Regions from separate parts of the Lacrimispora struthionigena genome, predicted to be linked through region 2. Evidence: riboswitches for the same ligand, from Rfam matches in the RefSeq annotation. Region 2 holds a riboswitch; the other holds the start of a gene.

Region 1 (9,301 bases), on a different contig from region 2:
AGACTTCTTTTGTACAACCAGTCCCTGAAAAATAAGCCAGGGTGATTTTTTTTGGTTTTAACAATGGTATTCCCCCTCTGCGAATCAAATTTTTATGAATTCATCATACTATCTCAGTAATGAAAAAGATAGTGTCTTAACAAGAAATAATATCAAAAGTATTTCAAATAAGTTGTTTTTACAACAAACAAAACAGAGAAACTATGGTATGATAAACGTAATTTCAGAAACCAACTTACAATTAACATAGAGAAAGGAACTATTATGTCAAATTATTTTAAAGCTTCTGATACGATCTTTCATATCACGGAAACCTATCCGGAAACCATTGAAGTATTTATTGCCAATGGTTTTGAAAATTTAAGCAATCCCGTTATGCGCAGAACTCTTGGAAAAACCATTTCTTTAGAAACAGCATTGGCTATGAGAAAGGTAAACCAGGAACTTTTTATAAAGAAACTGGAGGAAGTAATCGGTGAGAAGGCGCCCAGCCTGACGGACGGTCTTACTCCTGCACAATCAGAAAATAAAGGGGATATCCGTATCGAGGGCGTACTGCCCTGTCCTATCCGCATACCTCTTTTAGAAAAATTCGAATCCTGGCTTGAGGAAAATAAAGACTCCCTTGGATATGAGGTGGAGTATCATTTAAAATCTGCAAACCTGGGACTTGATGATGTAAAGGATCGGGTTATTTTAGCAGATGGAAATCCTGACGGTCTGTCAGATCTTTATCTTTCAGCTGGTTTTGACTTATTCTTTGACAAAAAGATGATTGGCGGTTATCAGGATTTAGGCGTATTTGAAGATCTTTCCGGTATGGAGCATTTAAACCCTGATCTTGATAATGAGAACTTATCACTGAAGGACCCCAAAAACCAGTATGCCATTATCGGTATTGTTCCTGCTGTTTTCATGGTTAACACCAATGTATTAGGAGACCGCCCATTCCCTGAGAGCTGGGCAGATTTAATGAAGCCGGAGTTTGAAAACAGCATCAGCCTTCCCATGAAGGATCTGGATATGTTTAATGCATTCCTGCTTCACATCTACCGCTATTATGGGGAAGAAGGAATCGAAAAGATGGGGAAAGCCCTCTTACAGAGTATGCATCCGGCTCAGATGATCAAATCCCACAAGTTAAAGGATGGAAATAAGATTCCTGCCATTACAGTTGCACCTTATTTCTTTGCAAGCATGACAGATGAGAAAAGCCCTATGCGCCCGGTGTGGCCAAAGGACGGAGCCATAATCAGTCCGATTTTCCTGCTGGCAAAATCAAAGAATAAGGATAAGGTAAAACCTTTCGTTGATCTTTTATATTCAAAAGATATTGGAGATATTCTTTCCTCCAACGGAAAATTTCCGTCTACCAATCCCATGGTGGACAATCAACTGAAACCCGACCAGAATTTCATGTGGATCGGCTGGGATTTTATACACAACAATGATATTGGAGAATTAATTAAAAAAATAGAAAAGCTGTTCTTTGCAGCTGCTCAGAAGGAGTTCTTATGAATCTGATTGTATTTTCAGGTCCGCCCTCTTCCGGTAAGACATCGGTCATTTTAAAAACAATTTCATCCTTTCGTGATAAGAACATTAAAGTGGGCGTGGTGAAATTTGACTGTCTTTATACAGACGACGACGTTGCCTATGAAAAAGCGGGAATCCCTGTGAAAAAGGGCTTATCCGGCGCTTTATGCCCGGATCACTTCTTCGCTTCCAACATTGAAGAGGTGGTTAACTGGGGAAATGAAGAAAAGCTTGATCTGCTTATTACAGAATCGGCAGGTCTTTGTAACCGCTGTTCCCCTTATTTAAAAGAGGTAAAGGGAGTTTGTGTAATCGACAACTTATCCGGTATTAATACTCCTAAAAAAATCGGTCCCATGTTGAAATCTGCTGATTTTGTGGTAATTACCAAAGGTGATATCGTTTCCCAGGCAGAACGGGAGGTATTTGCTTCCTGTGTCAGCTCTGTAAACCCAAGAGCTATTACCATGCATGTGAACGGGCTGACTGGACAGGGAGCTTACGAACTGGCAAGCCTTCTTTATGATGAAAACCAGAACATTCAGACTGTCCAGGGAATGCAGCTTCGTTTTCCCATGCCTTCCGCCCTGTGCTCCTATTGTCTTGGGGAAACAAGAATCGGAGAAGCCTATCAGATGGGTAATGTTAAGAAAATTGATTTAGGCGGTGATAAAAAATGACAAATATAAGCATAAAAAAACTGCTGGAGGAATATCCGTTTGCTGCTGCATATTTTGAACAGAATAAGCTTACGATCGCAGGATTTGAAGATCAGACATTTGAGGAATTTTTAAATCATTTCTCAGAGGAAGAACTGGAAGATCAGGCGATTGATAAAGCAAAGCTTTTGTCTGACCTGCCTGTGTATCTGGATCAGATGCGTCAGTTTTTGGGAATGGAAAATGACCGGCTGGTGCATTCTCTCACAATTTTACCAGGTCATGATAAATCAGGAACTGTGGAAGGCTTTCAGGAACTGACCGTAGAAACATCCCAGATTATATCCATAGTGGGTCCTACCGGTTCAGGAAAAAGCCGGCTTTTAGCAGATATCGAGTGGACGGCTCAAAATGACACTCCTACCGGACGAAGCATTTTAATTAACGGCGAAGTCCCTGATATGAAGTGGCGTTACTCCTCAAATAACAAGCTGGTGGCCCAGCTTTCCCAGAACATGAACTTTGTTATGGACTTAACGGTAGTTGACTTTTTACGGATGCATGCGGAAAGCCGTATGGTTCAGGATCCTCAGTCTGTAATAGACCGGATTATTGCCGCAGCCAATGATCTGGCAGGAGAAAAGTTTGAACTTTCCACTCCGGTTACCAGCTTAAGCGGCGGACAGTCCAGAGCCCTAATGATTGCAGATACTGCCATATTAAGCTCCTCTCCCATTGTCCTGATTGATGAAATTGAAAATGCCGGAATCGACCGGAAAAAGGCTTTAAAGCTTCTCGTGACATCAGATAAGATTGTATTGATGGCAACCCACGATCCCCTTCTTGCGTTAATGGCAGACAAGCGGATTGTCATTAAAAATGGTGGTATTAATCATGTGATTTATACCAGTGAAGAAGAAAAACAGCTGCTTGATAAATTGGAAAAAATGGATTCACTTATCCAGACCGCACGCCAGGAACTTCGGTCAGGAAATACACTTTCTCCCGACCTGCTGGCAAATTAAAAAGTTTTTTGTTAATCCTCCAATCAGGTTTAAACAGCCTGTATTGGAGGATTTTCTTTCTGATTAAGCCTGTATCCCGCGGATTAGATTAACCATCTCAATAGCCCCCGCTGCGCAGTCAAACCCTTTGTTGCCTGCTTTCGTTCCGGCCCGCTCAATTGCCTGTTCAATGTTTTCTGTCGTCAGAACTCCAAACATAACCGGAATTCCACTGCTTAAGGATACCTGGGCAATGCCCTTGGAGACTTCACTGCAAACGTAATCGTAGTGAGTGGTGCTGCCCCGGATAACCGCGCCCAGACATATGACAGCATCATATTTGCCGCAGCCTGCCATCTTGGAAGCGATCAGTGGGATCTCAAAAGCCCCGGGTACCCATGCTACTTCCATGTCCTCCTCGCTGATCCCATGCCGTTTTAAACAATCCACAGCGCCGCCAAGAAGCTTTGATGTTATAAATTCATTGAAACGTGCGGCTACAATGCCGATCCGGATTTTTTCTGATACCAGTGATCCTTCGAAAACTTTCATGATAAATTCTCCTTTATGATTAATAGTGTAAAATGTGTCCCATTTTGTTTTGCTTGGTTTTTAAATAAAACAAATCGTGATCATTTGCCGGAATCTGTATCGGAACCCGCTCAATAATTTCCATACCAAAGCCAGACAGCCCATACACCTTATCCGGATTATTGGTAAGCAGGCGCAGGGTTTTAACGCCCAATTCCCTCAATATCTGAGCGCCGATGTAATATTCTCTGGGATCGCCTTCAAAGCCTAACGCAAGGTTGGCTTCCAGAGTATCCATGCCTTTGTCCTGCAGGGCGTAAGCACGCAGTTTGTTAACCAGTCCGATGCCCCGGCCTTCCTGGCGCATATAAAGGAGTATTCCTCTGCCTTCCTGTTCAATCTGCGTCATGGCGGCAGCAAGCTGCTGTCCGCAGTCACAGCGCATGGAGCCGAACGCATCTCCGGTCAGGCACTCAGAATGAACACGGCACAAAATATTTTCCCCGTCACCGATTTCACCTTTGACAAGTGCGACATGATGCTCTCCGTTTAATTGATTAATAAAGCAGTAAGCTTTAAAATCTCCATATTTTGTGGGCATGTCGCTGATTGATGTCTGCTCCACCAGCCTGTCGTGTTTTTTGCGGTATTCCTGCAATGCAGCAATGGTAATAAAGGGAATCTTCCACGTTTCAGCCAGTGCTATCAGTTCAGGAGTCCGCATCATGGTACCATCCTCCCCCATAATCTCACAGCAAAGTCCACATTCCTTCAGCCCTGCCAGACGCATGAGATCCACGGTGGCTTCTGTGTGTCCGCCACGCTCCAACACCCCGTTTCGTTTTGCAAGCAGTGGAAACATATGCCCGGGTCGACGGAAATCTTCCGCTTTTGCTGTATCATCCACACATTTCATTGCAGTCAGTGATCGCTCCGCTGCAGAGATCCCGGTGGTTGTATCCCCATGATCTATAGATACAGTAAAGGCAGTGGAATGATTGTCGGTATTTTCAGAAATCATCTGGTGCAATTCCAGGCGGCGGCACAACTCTTCATTCATGGGCATGCAGATCAGCCCTTTCCCGTGCGTAGCCATAAAGTTAATATTTTCGGTGGTGGCAAACTGGGCCGCGCAGATGAAATCGCCTTCATTTTCCCTTCCCTCATCGTCTGTTACAAGAATGATTTTTCCCTGTTGAAGCCATTTAAGTGCCTCTTCTATGGTATTATACTCAAACATTTTACTCCTCCTAATAGCCAGATTTTGTTAAGAATTCTCTTGTGATACCGCTTGGTTGCGGTTTATCCGGTGATGATAATAAAAATTTTTCCAGGTATTTCCCCATAAGGTCATTTTCCAGATTAACCAGATCACCAGCTTTTTTATAGGACAGGATGGTGGATTTTACTGTATGGGGGATAGCAGAGATACAAAACTCCGTATTATTTGCGGTTGCCACTGTCAGACTGATGCCATCCACTGCAATAGAGCCTTTCTCTACAATATAACGAAGTATCCTGCTGTCAGCAGCAATGGTGTACCAGATAGCATTGTCATCCCTTCGAACGGACATTATCTTACCTGTTCCATCGATATGACCAGAGACAATGTGTCCGCCAAATCGTCCGTCAGCCGCCATTGCACGTTCCAGATTAACAAAATCGCCAGGATGCAGTTTTCCAAGACAGGAACGGTTTAAGGTTTCATGCATCACATCTGCCCGGAACGTATGGGAAGAAAGACTGGCTGCCGTTAAGCATACGCCGTTTACTGCCACACTGTCCCCAATTGCCAGATCATCGAAAATCACCCTGCCCTGTATAGTCAGCGAAGCGGACTGAGCACCCTTTTTTAATTCCTTCAGTACGCCTGTTTCTTCAATAATTCCTGTGAACATTAGGCATTACCTCACTTTCAATTAAAATATCTTCGCCCCAATAGGATACTGCAGTGTTTGTGAGAAGAAAGCCATCTTCTGGACTGGGTACACCAAGTCCTGCCACTGGTGATTTCCCGTTTGATCCCCCAAAAAGCTTTGGCGCAATGTAAGTCTGCACTTTGTTTACGATTCCTGCATGCAATGCTGACCAGTTAAGAGTACCCCCGCCCTCCAGCAATATGCTGTCAATTTTTTCTTCACCAAGCTTTGTCATGAGCTCTGATAAATCCAAATGTCCATCTGACTGTTTTACTGAGAGAACCCGGCATCCAGCGTTTAAATAGGCCTGCTGTGCCTGCAGATCGCTACAGGATGTTGCGATTAAAGTCGAAACTTCATTTGCAGTCGTCACAATCTTTGATGTAAGCGGAAGCCGCAGATTTGTATCGCAGATAATGCGAAGGGGGTTGCGCCCTCCCTCCAACCGGCAGGTAAGAAGGGGATCATCTGCCATAACGGTTCCAATTCCCACCATTATGGCACTGTAACGATGCCGGTCTTTTTGTACGTTTTCTCTTGCAGCTTTCCCGGTTATCCATTTGGAGTCACCTGTATACGCCGCTGTTTTTCCGTCCATGGTCATGGCATATTTCATGACAACATATGGTTTTCCCGATTGGATAAAATGGAAAAATACTTCATTGAGCCTGTCACACTCCGATTTTCGTATTCCCTCTGTGACTTCAATTCCTTTTTCCTGCAGCTGTTTAATCCCCTTTCCTTTGACCAAAGGGTTAGGGTCTAAACTTCCCACCACGACTCTTCGGATTCCTGCATTTAGAATAGCTTCTGTACAGGGAGGAGTCTTTCCATAATGGCAGCAAGGTTCCAGTGTCACATAAAGAGTTGCCCCATCCGGAGATTCTTCACAGCTGGCAAGAGCATTTATTTCTGCGTGGGGAGCACCAAACTGCTCATGGTACCCTGTGCCGATCACCCTTCCATCCTTTACAATTACAGCTCCAACCATTGGATTGGGATTTACAAAGCCACACCCATTTTTTGCAAGCTCCAGGGCTATACCCATACATTCCATGTCGTCCATATCACACCACCTTTCATTCAAAAAAAATGCCTTGAACACAGGGTTCAGGGCATTTTTTTGGCAATCCATCCATTATTTATGGCCATCAACACAAAAAGCTCTGAAATGAAATGATCATTCCAGAGCGTGTTAATCAGCAGATATATCATAAATATGAAAAAGCTGCATCATCTTCTTTCATCCAGACTTTACTGTCGGCTTCGGAGTTACACCGAATCATGCCTTGCGGCTCGTGGGCTATACCACCGGTAGGGAATTACACCCTGCCCTGAAGATTGTTGTTCAATTGGGGTTATAATACTCCCCCATGGAATAAATGTCAAGTGAAAAAGTGAAAATCCCTCCTGCAAACTGTTCTGAAACGTCAAAATCCCCACTATTATTATAAAAAAATTTAAATCATGCTTGCAATTCATACTGTTTTGGTATAGTATGAAATCACAAAGATATGTTAGTAAATACTAACCATTAAATTCCCATTTGGGGAATAAAGGAGGTTGATTGATATATGAGTCATTCATTACTTGAAATTAAAGATTTAATTGTTTCTGTGGAAGATAAAATAATACTAAACGGCATTAATCTTACCATAGGTTCGGGAGAACTTCATGTCCTTATGGGACCAAACGGAACTGGTAAATCCACTCTCGTATCTGCCATTATGGGGGATCCCCGGTTTCAGATTGAAAGCGGTCAGATTATTTTAGATGGGAAGGATATCACAGAAATGAAAGCAGACGAGCGAGCAAAAGCCGGTGTCTTTCTTTCATTCCAGGTTCCGGAAGAGATTCCGGGTGTCACTTTGGAAGATTTTCTGCGCACAGCGAAAGGCTCCCTTGAAAAACGTCCTCCAAAGATTCTGCAATTTAAAAAGGAACTGAAAGAACAGATGAAAGCGTTGGATATGGATCCCAGTTATGCGGAACGGTACTTAAATGTTGGCTTTTCCGGCGGTGAAAAAAAGAAAACTGAAATTCTACAGCTTCTTATGCTTCAGCCAAAGCTGGCTCTTTTAGACGAAACGGATTCCGGTCTTGATGTGGATGCAGTCCGTACCGTTACAAAAGGAATCCGTGCTTTTAAAAACCGGAAAAACGGGCTTTTCATCATTACACATAATGCCAGAATTTTAGAAGGTCTTGACGTGGATGTGGTACATGTACTGGAAGGAGGCAAAATAGCCTACACCGGCGGTCAGGAACTGATTTCAAAAATTACACAGAATGGCTTTGGTGTTCTGGGGAAGGGAGATGGACTCCATGAAGGACTTTAAGGAAGAAAAAACAAGAGTCGACCAGGCTGACCGGACCATTTATGATGTAAAAGACAGGCTGGATCCGGCGTTCCTTATGGACTCCGGTATTACTCCGGAGATTGTGAATCAGATTTCAAAGGAAAAAAATGAACCGGAATGGATGCGTCTGTTCCGCCTTAAATCATTGAAATTATATAACGAAATACCGCTTCCCACCTGGGGGCCATCTCTTGACGAGCTGAATATGGATCAGATTGTCACTTATGTCCGTCCCAAATCAACCATGAAAGCCAAGTGGTCCGATGTCCCCGACGATATTAAGGAGACCTTTGAACGTCTTGGAATTCCCAAAGCGGAGCGGAAATCTCTGGCAGGTGTGGGTGCACAGTACGACTCAGAAGTGGTTTACCACAATGTCCGTGCAGAGGTTGCTTCCCAAGGCGTAGTCTATACCGATATTGAAAGCGCTCTTACCGGCCCTTACAGTGAAATGATACGTAAGCATTTTATGAAACTGGTACCTCCGTCTGACCACAAGTTTGCGGCTCTTCACGGAGCAGTCTGGTCCGGAGGTTCTTTTGTTTATGTCCCCGCAGGAGTTTCAGTTGAAATCCCGCTTCAGTCCTATTTCAGGCTTAATGCGCCGGGTGCAGGTCAGTTTGAGCATACGCTGATTATTGTAGAGGAAGGTGCCTATCTTCATTTCATAGAAGGCTGTTCTGCTCCCAGATACTACGTTGCCAATCTGCATGCAGGCTGTGTGGAGCTGTATGTTGGTAAAAATGCAAGACTCCGCTACTCCACCATCGAGAACTGGTCCAAGAATATGTATAATTTAAACACAAAACGCGCCTCAGTGGAGGAAGGCGGGACTGTGGAGTGGATTTCCGGATCCTTTGGCTCTCATATCTCCTATCTATACCCCATGAGTATTTTAAAAGGGAAGAAGGCACGTATGGAGTTTACAGGCATCACATTTGCGGGAGAAGGCCAGAATCTGGATACAGGTGCAAAGGTTCTCCACGCTGCGCCGGATACCACCTCTCATATCTCAACCAAATCCATATCCAGGGATGGAGGCAATTCCACGTTCCGAAGCGTGGTAACTGTAACGGAAAAAGCAGAAGGAAGCAAATCAGCAGTTTCCTGTGAATCACTGATGCTTGACAGTATTTCCCGCTCCGATACCATACCGGTTATGGATATCTCCTGTAATCAGGCAGATATCGGCCATGAGGCAAAAATCGGAAGAATCAGTGAATCCGCGATCTTCTATCTGATGAGCCGCGGTCTGTCCGAGGATGATGCAAGAGCCTTAATCGTAGGCGGTT
Region 2 (9,301 bases):
ACAGAGTTATTTTACCTGTTATAAAACCGGCTTTGGCAAGTGTTGCTTTGTTATCATTCCGCGGCGGCTGGAACGAATACATCCTTCCTTTAATCTTTACCATGACCAATGAAAAGCTTCGTCCCCTGACCGTAGGAGTCGTTGCTCTTCAGAATGCCGGAGACGGGGCGGCAGCGTGGAACATTCTGTTCGCAGGTTCTGCCATCGCCATTGTTCCGATTATCCTGGTATATATGGCAGCAAGCAAGCAGTTTATGGGCGGAATGACGGCAGGAGCGGTTAAGGGGTAAGAGTTAAGCGTTAAGATTCCTTCTGGTAATCAAAATAAGACTATGCTACAATGTTAGAAAAGAGTGTGGGAAACACTACCAGTATGCAGGGGGTCTTATTATGAAGCGAACCATCAGTTTATTGATAACCGGGGCGATACTTTGTGTGGCAGCTGTTTCGGTGCAGTCAGGTCATTCGGGGATTGTACTGAAAGAGCTGCCTGTGCCTCATGCGTCTGCGCCGGAACAAGATCTTTCTATGGTTTCTCTGGAAGAGAGCCAGAAAGAAAACACGACGGCCAAAAGCGTTGTGGCTGGCGATAAGGTTTCGCTTTTAGATCCTGCCGGATCTACGCTGGAGAGCCGTTTCCTGGTTCCTGCCGGTTATAAAAGGCTGGAGAAACCAGCTGGAAGTTTGCAGGGATATTTAAGACAGTATTCCATGAAACCGGACAAGAGTCCCGTTCTTTTATATGACGGCAAGGAGAAAAGACGCCAGGATGTCCACGCCGCAGTATTTTCCATGCCTTTGGTAGAAGGTGATTTACAGCAATGTGCAGACAGCGTTATACGAATGTACGGAGAATATTTATGGTCAGTGGGAGCCTATGATGGTATTGCATTTCATTTGACCAATGGTTTTTTTATGGACTATCCGTCATGGAGAGCCGGAAAGCGTTTGCTGGTGGATAAAAACAATGTATCCTGGGTGCAGAAGGCAGCTTATGATGACAGCAAAGAAAGCTTTGTAAAATATTTACGGCAGGTTATGGTATATGCAGGAACGCTTTCTCTTGAGAAAGAGTGTACCAGGACTGATTTAAACCAGGTGCTGGCAGGTGATTTGCTGATTCGGGGAGGAAGTCCCGGACATTGCGTTATGGTTGTGGATGTGGCAGAAGATCAGTCAGGAAACCGGTGCTTTTTACTGGCACAGGGGTATATGCCGGCGCAGGAGTTTCATGTGCTGAATAATCCCCTTCACGATGCAGATCCATGGTATTATAGCAATGAGATTAAGGATACTGTTGTAACGCCGGAATATACATTTTCCATAGACAGTCTGAAGCGTTGGAGAGAATTTACCAGATAAAGAAGAAGGTAAAAGATCCTGCCGGTTTGTAGAGGGCGGATCTTTTACCTTTTTCCATTTATTGTTTTATATTTATTGCTTTACATTGCGCCTTTCATTACCATGATTATCATAATGCAGGTAGCTAAAACGACTGCAGCTGTAAGTGTCATACCAAGATTGAGACTACGTTTCTTCTCGGTTGAAGTATCAGCAAAGTTTAAGAGATTTGATTTTCTCAGTGTAGTAACCAGTGGTTTATAGATTAATAATGTAAGTGCTGTATTAATTCCGCCTTTTAACATATTAAATGGTACGAAGGCAGGAAGCAGAAGCTTTGCCACAGCTTCTCTGGGATAACCCATATAAATCGGTGTGATTAAATAGTTCCAAAGTACCATAATCAGTGTCATAAGAAGTGTTCCGGCAATCATACCAAGGAAGGCACCCTTCATGGAATGGTGTTTCTTATAGAGGTAGGCAGCAGGACAAACAAAGGCCACTGTGGAAAGGATGTTCATAATAAGTCCAATGATTCCTGTGCTGCTGATTGTAAACATTTCGATGAAAGAGACGATGATGGAGATCACAGCTGCGGACATAGGACCAAATAAGAATCCACCGGTCAGGATAATCACATCTTTAGGTTCATATTCCAAAAATGGAACGATAGGGATTAACGGAATCCGGATTGCCACTACGGCTACAAATGCCAATGCGCACAACATTGCCATTACAGTTAACTTGTTTGCTTTTCTGCTCATATTCATGATACAGACCTCCTGAAAAATAAGTAACACCTGAAAGAGTGTCTTTCAGGTGTTAAAAATAGACAGGTGTATTATCATCATTTAACACATCTTCTTTCATCCAGACTTTACTGTCGGTATTGGAATCTAACCAATTCTGCGCTCTGAGCGCTCGCGGACTTTACCGCCGGTCGGGAATTTCACCCTGCCCTGAAGACATCTATATGCAGTTGTTCTGAATGTATTATAACATTTTTTTTATTAAATGCAATATCTAGTTGCAATTTTTTTTACTCTTTGCTATAATAGCCGTCATGGGGGTATAGCTCAGCTGGGAGAGCGCTTGAATGGCATTCAAGAGGTCATGGGTTCGAATCCCACTATCTCCACTTTAATAATAAGCCGCAGGCATGATCGCTTGTGGCTTAAATAATAACTTATAGGGACGGGACACTTGGTAAATCAAGGGCAAAAAGGTACATTTTCAGTTTGAGAATGTGCCTCTTTTTTTGCCCTAATTGTAGATGACAAGGGGCTATTATTGAAGTTATGCAAATATGGTAATTATTATGGAGAAGAAGTGGATAATCGAATAATAAATTACCATTATTTGATTGAATTATTTTACAATATGTCATAAAATAAATAAAGTACTCAAATTAAAGAATGTAGGTATGTATAAAATTATAAGAAATATTGGTTAATGATTTAAATAAAACTAAGCATGTAATAGCAATAATGTGTAGTTAGAAATTATTATTAAAGGGGAAACATCTATTATGAAATGGCCTCATATTATTCGGAATATGATCAAATATATTAAGTTACTACTATGTTAGAAAGGAAATATCCAATTATGATTATTACGCCACAACTTGAAGAAGAAATTAAAAAGGATATCGCTATATGTGAAAATTATCAAGAGCGTAATGGATCTCAAGCACTCTATGGTCAATTGGTTGCAAAATATAGCGTTGTCGATAAGAACTTCAGTAAAAACCTGTCAACCAGTGGCAAAGTTGTACCAGTTGGCGCTGAGTTTGACTATAGGCAGGAACTAAAAGCAATTGCTACAAAATAGAACATGTGGTTGATTACTGCTGACAGCATCGAAAAGATGGCAAAAGGTGAGAGCGTCGTGTCAATAGAAACGCATCCAACAATATTTATCAGCCATCGGTCAATTGATAAAGAGATTGCGGATATACTTCTTGATTTCTTTGTTAGAATGGGTATTTCAAGAGACCTTATATTTTGTTCTTCTCTCCCTGGAAATGATATTAACGAGAAGATTTCATCTGAGGTTAAGGATGCTATTAAAACAAGCGCTGTTAATATTGTTATTCTATCACAGGAGTATTATAAAAGCGCATATTGTTTAAATGAAGCCGGTATTATTTGGTTTATGGATTCAGTACCCGCCATTCCTATTGCGTTACCGGAAATATCGTCGGATAGTATGATCGGTTTTCTCAATAATGAATACAAAATTCGACGACTAGATTGTGATGATGATATTTCTTATATTTACGATACTGTTCGGAATGTAATTTCCGCACAACAGGTGAAAGCCAGTATAATAACTGCTGAGGTGCGAAAATTAAAAGATCAATACTTGAAATACATAGCCTCCAGGTCATTTGTTCCTACCGCTGCGACCCTCGAAAAAATAATTGAAGTTACTACTGATGATGAGCGTATTGTTCTCTATTACATCATTTAAAAAAAAGTTCGAAGATTGAAGAAAGAGGATTTATCTAGTTGGATAAATGATGAAGAAATCTATGATTTCAATATAGATAATGCTTTTGATTTATTATCCTCGTTAGGTAGTGGTAAAATTGTTAATGGCACATTGGAACTGGATGTTAATGTTTTCAGGGACTACTCAACAAGGGCAGAAAGTATCCTTAGAGAATTAGCTCCTTGTATTAAGGAACATCGACAATTGGGTCGAGATACGTTTGAATCTATGTGGAACTCAGGTCAATTTGACGATGTTGTAAAATTGTTTTTGACGTATATAGTTGAAGAAAAAGTATCTTCTTTTGGTGATCGTTGGATGGCTGAAAAACAGATTGAACATATAAAAATGTGGGAAAGTAAGAATAGCATGGAGATGAAATTGTCCGAAAACTATGGAGCTTGCTTAAGTCTGTTTGTACAAAATCATTTGGTATATGACAGCGATTGGACAAGTTATGGAAATCCACGTGAATATAAGCTATGTGCTTCTTTAAAGACTTACTTATTAATGAAGGAATTCCCATACGCAGAAGAATTGATAGATATAAAACAAAAGTATCACTTCCAACCACCATTTTAGCAAATAAAAAGTTGAACCATAATAATTTATTTCCATTATGTTTATGATGGACACCTGGATAAACAATAATGGTTAGCCACTAACCCGATTTTTACATTTAAAATCTTCTTTTCAAAGCTCATTCAAAGAACTACAAATATATAGGGGGTGTATCTGTGCCAGGTTTATTGCTTTCTGCATATCAAAAGTTTTATAGTGCCTTGAATAATTTAGATAAATTCAACAAGCGTCTGCTCATCAATGGCCTGGAGAATGGAGATAAGCTCTATACATATCCGTTCTGTTCACTGTTGAGTTATTTCACCAACCATGGAAATGATTTTTGCTAAACGTTTGTCTTTTTTACACAAGTACTGTATTTCAAGAGAGTCTTGATTTAAGACTTCCGCAACCATGTGGTTTTAAGGATTGGATACAAGAGGATGGAACTAGATACAGAAGGAGAGTTAAAGTCCTCAGATGAAGGTAGAGTATTTTGGCTAGATAGAGCAGATGCTGATAACGCAAACCTAATATGGAATATGAGAGAATTAATGGAGATTTTTGTAACTGATACATACAGTGAATTCTTTTTTAGGGTTGAAGAAGGTAAGAAACCAGGAGTAGAAAACCTTCTTGGTTAATGTGGGTTTGCTGTTTTATCATATGTAAGGAGGTACAAATTATGGCAGCCGGAAGAAGAGTTGATTTTACTCAAAAAGAAATGGAAGAAATGACTGGACTGGGTAGAGTTCAGTTTAAGAGAAATTTAGATCGAGTATGTGATATGTATGGAATTAAAGTAAGTGACTTTAAAAAGGAAAAAGATAATCCAAACAGCCATTATACTTTCCCACCAGAAGTAGCGGAGTTGCTAGCATTACTTGTAAAAAATTTTGATTTTCATCCGTTGACACTAGCTAAAAAAGAAAAGGAAAATAAAATTGTAAAAGCAACGGACGTTGCAAATTACAATAAGAAAATACTGGAAGATATTGATGAGATGGAAGATGTTTTTAAGAAAGCCATATACTGCAGACCAGGTCATTATGCTGCTAATAATATTGCTTTTTGGACAGATGAATTTGTAAAACAGTTAACCAGGTTTATTTATAATCTTTCGGCTTTAAAATCTGAGAATATTGGTGACGCATTGGCACAATTTACAAAGAAGTTAGATGATATGAATTATTTCCTGTTTAGGGGAGAGTATTTCAGAAATGAAGTAATGGCATCTAATGAAGAAGCAACACCACTAGAATTCCGTATGACAGAATTAGATAAATCTATGAATGTTCAGAATAAGAGCATTGATTTTATTATTGCGGATATGATAAAAGGTTTTCTCCCAACTGTAAGAGAAATTCGAAAAAAGAAGTTTCCAGAATACGAGCCACCATATGAGTTTATAAATAACAATCCGATCCTGGGTCTTAAGGCAGTTGTGGTTCCAGACGGAGAAGAAGCTGAGGATGATTTGTTCTTGGTACGAATGTTATACTATCGTCAAATGATAGCAGGAAGATTGCCATCAACATCATATGAAACAAATGAATTCAATTTAGAACATCTCCATGAGAAAAATAGTCAGTGGAGAAATAGAGTAGATGCAATTAAGGATGGCTCTTTTAAAGAACCTTCTGAATTATCTCTTGAAGAGAAGAAGAAAAATGTGAAAGCTAATATTGCAGATTACAAGGCATATATAGCAGTAGCAGAGAAAATTTTAGAAGAGTTGGAAAATGAAACAGAAGACTTGGAAAAGAATCCTTTGTTACTAGGATTGCAGACATCATTTGAGGAACATTGCACGACTGTTGACAAAGTAAACAAACGTCTTCACGAGATTGTAGATGAACTTGTAGGAGAGGCAATGCAAGAGATTATGAAGTAAAGTGTACAACTTTTTTGTTTTCTGTACACATACTGCGATTTGGGTTTCTCTAAATTATAATAAGGTTAATCTGAAGTGGCCACCGAAGAGAAAATTATTATCAGGAGGTTGAAACCATGAGTAAATTTAAAACAGTATCAATGCAGTACATCCCAGGAGAGTATTACAAGACACAGGGACATAAGTCGGGAGAGAAAAATCACTACAATAAATCAGGACGATTCGTTAGACAGGATGGGTTCGGATGGGCAACAGAGTCAAGACCATCACAGCTTCTTCTTTATGTAGAAAGTGGGGAGAAATCGGTAGAGGTTGGCGTGGATCCTTATTTTAAGGAAGTTGTTGGAAGAATGACCGAAAATCGTGTTGGTAAAATAATGGATACTATGCCAGACGAGGTTCACGTAGAAAAGCGAGTATCATATTATGGAAATGAGTACCTTGCAGTTAAGTACTCAGAAATGGATGCTTGGAGAAAAGCAGCAGGACTGAAGAAAAAACGTTAATACTTAAATGAATAACTAAATTCTAGCCTTGGCAATCGGAATTTAAAATTGCCTCAATTGTAAAATAACTTTCCCGTCTGAAAGGGAAAGTTAGGTACAAATATTTAAAAACAGTAATGAGAAATTCGTATTACAAAAAGGCAGGGCGCAGTCCCTGCCTTTCATGATATATTGAACTTAGCCGGTGGAGAAAGGAGACACTATGGCAAAGTTTTTATCTTATGAGGATCGTTTGGAGATTGAAAGTGTACTGAAAGAGGATCTAACTTTTACAGAGATGGGTAAGAAACTGGGAAGGGACAGAACTACTATTACAAAAGAAATCCGTAACTATGCAGTTGAGCAATGCACAGGATATTCAGTCTATCCTCATAATGTATGCAAGTATCGAAAAGGATGCAAGAGAAAAAAAGTGTGCGGAACAAATGAATGTAAGCATCCAATGGTAACCGTATTCAAACAGTGTGAGAGTCTTTGTAACAGGTATTGCGAACAGTTTGAAGAAGAAGTTTGTACCAGCAGATTTAAAGCTCCCTATGTATGTAATGGCTGCAGTGAAGTGAAAAAGTGTACACTGACGAAGACAATTTACGACGCATTGGAAGCCCACCGCCAGGCATCTGAAAAGATCGCACAATCAAGAAGTGGGATTCTTTCTACAGAGGGAGAAATTGGCAGACTCAATGAGATCCTGGTTCCGCTGATTAAACAAGGACAGTCCATCCATCAGATTTATTTAAATAATAAGGACGAACTAATGTGTAGCGAGAAGACCTTATACAATTACATAGATGGAAGTCTGTTTGATGTGAGAAACATTGATCTTCCACGGAAAGTAAAGTATCGTCCGCGTTATAAAAAACCAGAACTGAAGGTAGACAGAGGCTGTCGTGTAGGAAGAAACTATCATGATTACGAGGTGTATTTAGAGAAGCATCCTGATACAGCGGTGACCCAGATGGATTCTGTGATCGGGAGCAAAGGTGGAAAAGTTCTGCTCACGGTATTTTTTGTAGAAACGTCCTTGATGCTTGCATTCCTAAGAGATGCCAATACCTCTAAGTCAGTAATCGATGTTTATGAAGAACTATATCATAAGCTGGGGGGACAAGACTTTCGAAAGTTGTTTCCAATCATTTTAACAGATAACGGAAGTGAATTTTCTAATCCGAAGAGTATCGAGTATGGTGCAGATGGAAACGGACTACGAAGAACCAGAATCTATTATTGCAATCCAAGTGCGCCCTATCAAAAAGCAGAAATAGAGGTAGGTCATGAATTCATAAGAAGGGTATTACCAAAGGGGAAAAGCTTTGACGAACTGATGCAGGAGGATATCAATCTGATGATGGATCATATCAATTCCTATAGAAGAAAAAAACTAAATGGGAAAAGCCCGTATGAAGCATTCTGTTTTTATTATGGAAAAGACCTGGCAGATAAACTAGGATGCCACGAGGTTGGCGCCAAAAGCATCAATCTAACACCAGGTCTATTGAAAAAGTAGCAAGATAATCGGAACATGAAGCCACCGGCTGGAACGAAAAAACAGATACCAGCAGACGTGAATTTCGGAGTACAAAATTTGTAAGCCAAAAGTGACGTCCGGTTTTTGTGCGCCAAAATCATCCTGTTACCAGAGATTATACCATAGAAAGCAAGTGAAAAACGGGAAAGTCATAACAATTGTGGAATTTCGAGTTCAAAAATTGAAGGTCGATTTCAAAGTGTGAAACTCGTTTACAAAACGGGAAACTCGAAATGCTATTGACCAAGACTGCAGTAAAGTTGACATAATATTACCAAAAATTACATGTAGCCGGTTAAATGTTACATCAAGCACAAATTTGACGATTTATGGTATATAATGTAACATTAGAGTGGTATTACATATTGATTAATAAAAAAGTCCAAACAGATGCGAGAGGTGCTATTTTATGAATGCAGTAACATCAGGGAATCTAATAATCAGCAGCGATCTGAACATCAGTGAAATTCAGGAATTTGATATGAAAATAGAGAAAAACTGCCATACCGCTGCCAGGATCACAGGATCTGTACCGGATGAAACAGGATGGTCTCCGGTCTTTCAGAAACTGGAGGGAAGCAGTGTAACAATCTCAACTGCAGATGAAAGGGGGAATAAAGCCGTCCCACCTATCTTTTGCGGTTTCATAAGAAATGTTGAGATATGGCAGGAAGGAAATGGTCATAGAGCAAGAATTGATGCAATATCGCCTACGGAGTTGCTGGATCTGGAAGAAAAAAGCAGATCATTTCAAAAGACTGATATGACTTATAAGGAACTGGTGAGAAGTGTATTATCGGATATAGGAAATGCGGATGTAATCTTTCATATCGAAGACCGGAAAATCGGCAGACCAATCTATCAATACAGAGAGACGGACTGGAAATTTTTAAAACGGATTGCAGGGCAATTAGGAACTTCCCTGCTTCCAGGAGGAGTTTCCCTAAAGCCGGAGCTGTATTTTGGTCTGCCCCTTGG

What was found. A riboswitch is a leader RNA that binds a small molecule or an ion and turns the genes downstream of it on or off. The one in region 2 is predicted to bind FMN.
Region 1: another riboswitch for FMN. It lies ahead of ribD (bifunctional diaminohydroxyphosphoribosylaminopyrimidine deaminase/5-amino-6-(5-phosphoribosylamino)uracil reductase RibD); the one in region 2 lies ahead of ACOAOT_RS05160 (ECF transporter S component).

The regions. Positions count from the first base shown of each region.
Region 1 covers NZ_JBMBWP010000003.1:16,259-25,559, forward strand. Annotated here, with positions in the region: gene ACOAOT_RS25115 (EFR1 family ferrodoxin) at 1-64, opposite strand, end outside; gene ACOAOT_RS25120 (ABC transporter substrate-binding protein) at 265-1,518, shown strand; gene ACOAOT_RS25125 (GTP-binding protein) at 1,515-2,216, shown strand; gene ACOAOT_RS25130 (ATP-binding cassette domain-containing protein) at 2,213-3,220, shown strand; gene ribH (6,7-dimethyl-8-ribityllumazine synthase) at 3,284-3,751, opposite strand; gene ACOAOT_RS25140 (bifunctional 3,4-dihydroxy-2-butanone-4-phosphate synthase/GTP cyclohydrolase II) at 3,771-4,970, opposite strand; gene ribE (riboflavin synthase) at 4,981-5,628, opposite strand; gene ribD (bifunctional diaminohydroxyphosphoribosylaminopyrimidine deaminase/5-amino-6-(5-phosphoribosylamino)uracil reductase RibD) at 5,609-6,715, opposite strand; FMN riboswitch at 6,881-6,995, opposite strand; gene sufC (Fe-S cluster assembly ATPase SufC) at 7,224-7,988, shown strand; gene sufB (Fe-S cluster assembly protein SufB) at 7,975-9,301, shown strand, end outside.
Region 2 covers NZ_JBMBWP010000001.1:1,135,089-1,144,389, forward strand. Annotated here, with positions in the region: gene ACOAOT_RS05150 (carbohydrate ABC transporter permease) at 1-290, shown strand, start outside; gene ACOAOT_RS05155 (DUF4846 domain-containing protein) at 391-1,362, shown strand; gene ACOAOT_RS05160 (ECF transporter S component) at 1,443-2,111, opposite strand; FMN riboswitch at 2,196-2,312, opposite strand; tRNA gene ACOAOT_RS05165 (tRNA-Ala) at 2,407-2,479, shown strand; gene ACOAOT_RS05170 (hypothetical protein) at 2,947-3,171, shown strand; gene ACOAOT_RS05175 (TIR domain-containing protein) at 3,229-3,813, shown strand; gene ACOAOT_RS05180 (hypothetical protein) at 3,829-4,416, shown strand; gene ACOAOT_RS05185 (NUDIX hydrolase) at 4,839-5,039, shown strand; gene ACOAOT_RS05190 (hypothetical protein) at 5,081-6,289, shown strand; gene ACOAOT_RS05195 (hypothetical protein) at 6,406-6,795, shown strand; gene ACOAOT_RS05200 (IS30 family transposase) at 6,998-8,302, shown strand; gene ACOAOT_RS05205 (contractile injection system protein, VgrG/Pvc8 family) at 8,733-9,301, shown strand, end outside.